DNA from 2 places in the Yersinia fenwicki genome. Region 1 is predicted to be linked to the other one. Evidence: predicted binding sites of a transcription regulator. Region 1 holds the regulator's gene; the other holds the start of a gene.

Region 1 (3,884 bases):
ATTCAGTATGGTGGGAGGTAAACTTTCAATATGATACTCGACAGCCTTGCCTTGAACACCACGGCGGCGGCGCTGTTCCCATCCCTCACGTTTAGCCATGAGGTTAACTCCTTGTGGTGATGACGGTAGCCCATCAAGACCTGCCAATTCCTTAGCGGCAAACCACTCTTTTTTCATGGTGTTGCTTCCTAATATGCGTTACGACACAAAAAAGGAATATTTAGAAAACATTTAAAATCTTTCAGAAAATAAATGTTAGAATACTTCTAAATGATTACTTTCTGTTCACCGTACGATTAACAATGTACCGTTATTTATATCACTAACACGCCAGCGGCTTAGAAAAAAAAAGGATTAAAGATGATTTTAAGGAAATCTGATTGGCACCCAGCCGACATCATTGCGGCACTACGTAAAAAAGACACCACTCTGGCAGCAGTCTCTCGAAAAGCAGGTTTAAGCTCATCCACGCTTGCTAATGCGCTAACTCGGCCTTGGCCTAAGGGGGAATGGTTGATTGCAGAATGTCTGGAAATTCATCCTTCTGAAATTTGGCCGACACGCTATTTTGACTTAAAAACCGGTGCACTTCTCGACCGAAAAGTGAGAATAAGACAACCTATAACCGAAGCATAAAAAAACCGCCAATAAACTGCATCGGCGGTTGATGGTGTCATTCTAGGGGCTACTATAGCCCCTACTACACTGATTTATTTGACGAACTGCTCGCCTAACTCAATATCTTTATGCAGAACATCTAGCATACTTTCCAATGCTTGTTGTTCAAAAGCACTCAGTTTGCCGATATCTTTCCGTTCGGCTACGCCATCTTTACCCAATAGAATTGGCTGAGCAAAGAAGCGGGCATACTTGCCATCACCTTCAACGTAAGAACATTCCACAACATTGCTTTCGCCTTGTAAGGCACGAACCAAAGAAAGACCAAAACGTGCAGCTGCTTGCCCCATAGACAGGGTCGCTGACCCGCCACCGGCTTTTGCTTCAACAACTTCAGTACCTGCATTCTGGATACGCTTAGTCAGATCAATAACTTCTTGTTCTGTGAAGCTGACACCTGGAATTTGTGAAAGCAATGGAAGAATGGTCACACCTGAATGGCCGCCAATAACTGGTACTTCGATATCCTGAGGTTGCTTACCTTTCAGTTCTGCAACAAAGGTATTTGAGCGGATAGTATCGAGGGTCGTAATACCGAATAATTTGTTTTTATCGTAAACACCGGCTTTTTTCAGCACTTCTGCCGCAATAGCAACGGTTGTATTCACTGGGTTAGTAATGATACCAATTAAGGCTTTCGGGCAAGTATGCGCGATTTGCTCAACCAGATTACGAACAATACCCGCGTTCACATTGAACAGATCTGAGCGATCCATGCCAGGTTTACGTGCGACACCCGCAGAGATCAGAACAATATCTGCCCCTTTCAGGGCCGGGGTAGCATCTTCCCCGCTGAAACCTTTAATGTTAACAGCCGTTGGGATATGGCTCAGATCAACCGCAACACCAGGAGTCACTGGCGCGATATCATATAATGAGAGGTCTGAACCTGAAGGAAGCTGGGTCTTGAGTAGAAGAGCGAGGGCCTGGCCGATACCACCAGCGGCACCGAGAACTGCAACTTTCATCCTATACTCCTTATTATATTTAATTTAAATTTGCCGTGAATTCATCTATTTACGAACCTTAATTTATTGCGATTTTAAACACAATCTATTAACAGTCAGATTGAGATATCGCGCATCAAAAAGGCACATAAAGTTTGTCTATTTTAGATTAAATCGCTTATTCATTAATGATATAGCGCACATTATTCTAAAGTTCTTCTCAGTATTCATGACAGGTTAATCGGCGGTTACATTACACCCTTCCTTTACATCAAAACAACATCATTTTAATAACATTTTAGCTACTCAGTACAAATGTTAAATAAAGCTGATTTAGCATAATCGTAACAGGCGAGTAGGGTTGAAATTTCAGCACACCTTGATATCAGTGCTTTTATCACCAATACTCCATAGTCATGTTGAATAAAAATTCATTTATATGCATAATAATCCTATTCACTATTGACTGTTCAGGGCATAAAAAATGCGTAACCCCGCCAAACAAGAAGATCTTATCAAGGCGTTTAAAGCGCTATTGAAAGAAGAGAAATTCAGTTCTCAAGGTGAAATCGTTTTGGCCTTACAGGAAGAAGGCTTTGAAAATATTAACCAGTCCAAAGTTTCTCGCATGTTGACCAAATTTGGTGCGGTCAGAACGCGTAATGCAAAAATGGAGATGGTTTATTGTTTACCGGCTGAATTAGGTGTTCCGACAACCAGCAGCCCACTAAAGAACTTGGTATTAGATGTCGATTATAACGATTCGGTAGTAGTGATTAACACCAGCCCAGGCGCGGCCCAATTGATCGCACGTCTACTGGACTCATTAGGTAAAGCGGAAGGTATTCTAGGCAGCATTGCCGGTGACGATACTATTTTTACCACACCAGCCAGAGGTTTCACTGTCGAACAGTTACACGAGGCCATCCTCCGTTTGTTCGAACAAGAGCTTTAATTTTCCGCGAATTTATAGATGCGGCCTTATATGCCGCATTTTCTTATTTGGTACACGTCTACCTTATTAGCCCTAAATACCTCGCAATAAACAGGGCATCAGACTGCCTCATCTATTTAAAATCACTTAATACCCCTGCTTTTATTCTATTTATGGTCAAAGTCACCATACTCTTTCGCACTTTTAGTCAAAAACACTTATCGTATTGAAAAAACACTATTTTTTCTTAAACCTACTGTTTTTTAATCAATTTTTATTCCTTTTCGTTCTTAAAAAGTAATAACTCACGATAAAGTGACATTAAATATTATTAGCGAGCTATTAATATTCTTAGTTACTAGATGTATACTCATTTTCGTGACGTAAATCACACTTCTTGTGAAGTGATAAAAAATAAATAGAGGCAATAACATGAAAGTTAAAACTACTATCGCAACAATGAGCATTCTATCTGCACTGTCATTTGGTGTTTTTGCAGCTGATTCAATCAGTGAAAATCAAGCCGCTAACTTACAGCCAATGGGGACTATTACCGTCAGCGGCCTGAATGGTGCACCTTCTGATATTCGCCAGGCACTGTCTGATAAAGCCGATGCAATGGGCGCTAAAGCTTACAAAGTGATTGAAGCTCGCGAAGAGAACAACTGGCATGCCACTGCCAAGATCTACCAGTAACTATAAGAAATGAAAGTAAATGCCCCGTAATAAGGGGCATACTTTCTATTTTAGGTTTTCCATGTTTCGATGGTTTATTCAATAGGTTGAACATTAAGACAAAGATGAATTCTCGGACTATTGAATAGAGTACTCATTGGAAATGATATTGATTTAATGGATGTATTAGATCACTACCGCAACAGAATAATCCCGGGTCGTCTATCCGACGAATCCTTTTACCCCCGCTATGCGGGGGCTTTTTTTATCCTGCTTACTCCTGAGACTGAACCTCATGCTCTGCTTTTTGACTCAAAGCACTCAATAGTTTGTCGTGAATACCACCAAAACCGCCGTTACTCATCACCAGAATGTGATCCCCTGGTTGAGCTGTTTTAACAACCATATCAACTAACGCATCAATATCAGCACTCCAATACGCTGGCTGAATACAGGCTTCGGCAACTTCGACGACTTGCCATGGAATATGCTGCGGCTGGAACAGGAATACTTCATCAGCACGACCTAAAGATGGAGCCAATTCGTTTTTACACATCCCCAACTTCATGGTGTTAGAACGTGGCTCCAGTACGGCCAGAATTCGTGCTGTTCCGCCGACTTTACTGCGCAACGCCGCCAGTGTGGCAAGA
Region 2 (3,884 bases), 1.6 Mb from region 1:
TAACATCCAATTTTCCACCGCATTGAATGTATTGCTGTTGCGGTTATACAGACCCGGTGAAGATTGGTTAATCACTTTCACCTGATCAGAGAAATCTTTGGCGTTGACTGGCTTACCTGTTGCGTGTGGTTCATTCACTAACTCCAGTGGATGCTCCAAACGCCCATCTTTATATTGCTGCCCACGATCGGTTGGCCGAGATTGGCAACCGGCCAGAACGGCAATCATTACTCCACTCAGTAGGTATTTGCCCCAACGACTTGTCATTTCGCGCCTTCTCTTCTCTTACTTATTTTATCTACTGGATTTTATCTATCGGCGAACGATAACAAACGCCTATAGATAAAGGAATCAGCATGCAGAAAAAAATCCCCTGACGCTGCTGTGGGGAAAAAGGAAACAGATAGTTGATAAATTAATCGAAAAACCATTTTTACCATAATTAAGTGGCAAAACTACTTGCAACAGATCTCATCCAGAGTATAGTGCGCTCAATCGGACGCGGGGTGGAGCAGCCTGGTAGCTCGTCGGGCTCATAACCCGAAGGTCGTCGGTTCAAATCCGGCCCCCGCAACCAACCGATACTGGCTACCAGCAGTATCAAATGTTGTCCGATAGTCTTGAAAGCTAAGACGAATTAGGTAAAATAGCAGTTCAGCAGTAAAAATGTAATGACGGACGCGGGGTGGAGCAGCCTGGTAGCTCGTCGGGCTCATAACCCGAAGGTCGTCGGTTCAAATCCGGCCCCCGCAACCAATTACATGATTAAGTCATAAAGCAGTAAGATAGATATTGTATTAAGACGGACGCGGGGTGGAGCAGCCTGGTAGCTCGTCGGGCTCATAACCCGAAGGTCGTCGGTTCAAATCCGGCCCCCGCAACCAATTCTTAATCATTTCATATCGCCATCAGACACCCTCAAGGGTGTTTTTTTGTTTCTGGCATTATACCCGTCATACTTCAAGCCGCATGTGCGTTGGCTGCTTTCGTTCACCCGAATCATTGACTGGCGTCAACTCATCGGGACTCTCTCGTTTGCCGCCTTCCTGCAACTCGAATTATTTAGGGTATATTTCGATTAATAGCAACATTCATTAAAGTCGGGCCATCGCTCCACCATTAGCAAAATAAGCTTTGATACCGGCAAATATGGATTCGGCCACTTGCTGCTGAAAATGACTGGTTCGTAACTTTCGTTCTTCTTCCAAATTGCTGATAAACGCCGTCTCAACCAAAATTGATGGAATGTCAGGTGCTTTCAATACAGCAAAGCCCGCTTGATCAACACGGTTCTTGTGAAGTTTATTAATTTTCCCCATACGGTTGAGCACTTCTTTACCAAATTTCAGGCTGTCATTAATCGTCGCGGTTTGCAGCAAATCAATCATGGTATGGTCAAGATAGCGATCACCACTCTTACTGACACCGCCAATCTGGTCTGACTCATTCTGTGTTTGCGCTAAAAAACGCGCAGCAGTACTGGTTGCCCCTTTAGTCGATAACGCAAAGACAGAGGAACCTCTGGCTGCCTGACTGGTGAAGGCATCGGCATGAATCGAAATGAATAAATCCGCACGCAGCTTGCGGGCTTTCGCCACCCGCACTTTTAATGGGATAAAGACATCTTCATTACGCGTCATAAATACCCGCATATTCGATTCTTTCTTAATCAGTGCCTGTAACCGACGAGCAATTTGCAGCACAATGTCTTTCTCACGGGTTTTATTTCGCCCGATCGCTCCCGGATCTTCCCCACCGTGTCCTGGGTCAAGCATGATGACAATCGGCCTATCGCGCCCTGCTTTACCCGCTTTTGGTGCCTCAGCAGGTAAAGTGCGTTCCACATTGCCTTTATTATAATCTTCCAATAATGCTAGTAGCGGATCATCTTCAGCCGAAGTTTTACCTTCTTGTGGATAGAGATCCACTACCAGGCGATTCTTGAACTCAGCAAAGGGTTTAAGGGTAAAGAGCTGTGGGCTAATACTTTGTTTCAACTCCAAAACCAGCCGAACAGTGCTTTTATCAAATTGCCCAACCCGCGCCTGCTTAAGGTAAGGGTCACCGGACTGAACTTGCTTAGTCATCTCTTTCAATGCGCTATTGAGATGCACGCCTTCAATATCAACCACGATCCGATCCGGATTAGTCAGCGCAAATTGACGATACTTGAGCGGTGTATTGGATTCCAAGGTGACGCGGGTATAAGTTGAAGAGGGCCAAATCCTGACGGCAATAATATGGGAAGAAGCAGCAAATCCAACCCGGCTGACACTCAGTAGCCAGGTCGCGGCAGCACCTTGTAGTAGACGCCGACGCCCAGAATTATGATTTGAATCTGCCATGTAACTCCAAAGTAACTACCAAAATATGAATAAAAACCGAATAAAAAAATTCATGAGGAAAAACTTTAACGAATCGATCCCACGCTGTCATCAGAAAAACATTTTTATGTTATTCAATTTATTAATACACATAAGCCATACATATGCATTTAATAGCAATTTCGTGCTTGCCATCTTGGTCAAAAAAGAATAAAAATACAAAAATATCGAATAAAAATTCAAAGAGGGTCTGCCGTGAAGGAACGTAGTACTGAACTGGTCCAGGGATTTCGCCACTCAGTTCCCTATATCAATGCGCATCGCGGCAAGACATTTGTTGTCATGCTAGGTGGCGAGGCAATTGAGCATGAAAACTTTTCTAGTATTGTTAACGATATAGGATTGTTGCATAGCCTTGGGATCAGGCTGGTTGTGGTCTATGGCGCTCGTCCACAAATTGACAGCAATCTGGCACAGCATCACTACGAACCTGTTTATCACAAGCACACCCGAGTCACTGATGCCCGAACGTTAGAAATGGTCAAACAGGCAGCGGGTTTATTGCAGTTGGATATCACTGCAAGATTATCGATGAGTTTGAATAATACTCCGCTCCAGGGTGCGCATATCAATGTGGTCAGCGGTAACTTTATTATTGCTCAGCCATTAGGTGTGGATGATGGTGTTGATTATTGCCATAGCGGCCGTATTCGTCGGATCGATGAAGAAGCGATTCATCGCCAGTTGGACAATGGCGCTATTGTGTTGCTGGGGCCAGTTGCAGTATCAGTGACCGGCGAGAGCTTTAATTTGACCTCTGAAGAAGTTGCAACTCAATTAGCTATCAAACTGAAAGCTGAGAAAATGATCGGCTTCTGTTCATCGCAAGGGGTGACAGACAGCGAAGGTAATATTATTTCAGAACTGTTCCCGAATGATGCTCAAAAACGCATTGAAGACCTGGAGCAAGAGGGTGATTACAACTCAGGAACAGTACGTTTTCTGCGCGGGGCCGTTAAAGCGTGCCGCAGCGGTGTACGCCGGAGCCATTTGCTGAGTTATCAGGAAGATGGCGCTCTAGTACAAGAACTGTTCTCTCGTGATGGTATCGGTACCCAGATTGTCATGGAGAGTGCAGAACAAGTTCGTCGCGCGACCATTAATGATATTGGCGGCATATTAGAGTTGATTCGCCCACTGGAACAACAAGGTATTTTAGTACGCCGTTCACGCGAACAGCTTGAGATGGAAATAGACAAATTCACCATTATCGAACGAGATAATCTGACTATTGCCTGCGCCGCACTTTATCCTTTCCCCGAAGAGCAAATCGGTGAAATGGCCTGTGTCGCGGTGCATCCGGATTATCGCAGTTCCTCCCGTGGTGAAATGCTGTTAAAACGGGTAGCAAATCAGGCGCGGCAGATGGGGCTAAAAAAACTGTTTGTGTTAACCACCCGCAGTATTCACTGGTTCCAGGAGCGCGGTTTTACTCCCGCAGAGGTTGAAGTGTTACCTATTCAGAAACAGGAGTTGTATAACTATCAGCGCCGCTCAAAG

What was found. The regulator ArgR, encoded in region 1, controls arginine synthesis, uptake and breakdown. The targets are predictions, from matches to a motif close to ANTGAATAAAAATACANT.
Region 2: a site for ArgR is predicted at 2,530-2,547, ahead of argA (amino-acid N-acetyltransferase). Genes of this name have one in related genera too.

Annotation. Positions count from the first base shown of each region.
Region 1 covers NZ_CP170755.1:4,124,761-4,128,644, forward strand. Annotated here, with positions in the region: gene ACF3VQ_RS18670 (DNA-binding protein) at 1-177, opposite strand, end outside; gene ACF3VQ_RS18675 (helix-turn-helix domain-containing protein) at 361-636, shown strand; gene mdh (malate dehydrogenase) at 711-1,646, opposite strand; gene argR (transcriptional regulator ArgR) at 2,110-2,580, shown strand; gene yhcN (peroxide/acid stress response protein YhcN) at 2,992-3,255, shown strand; gene mpl (UDP-N-acetylmuramate:L-alanyl-gamma-D-glutamyl-meso-diaminopimelate ligase) at 3,509-3,884, opposite strand, start outside.
Region 2 covers NZ_CP170755.1:955,809-959,692, reverse strand. Annotated here, with positions in the region: gene mltA (murein transglycosylase A) at 1-267, opposite strand, end outside; tRNA gene ACF3VQ_RS04365 (tRNA-Met) at 501-577, shown strand; tRNA gene ACF3VQ_RS04360 (tRNA-Met) at 680-756, shown strand; tRNA gene ACF3VQ_RS04355 (tRNA-Met) at 808-884, shown strand; gene amiC (N-acetylmuramoyl-L-alanine amidase AmiC) at 1,095-2,345, opposite strand; gene argA (amino-acid N-acetyltransferase) at 2,580-3,884, shown strand, end outside.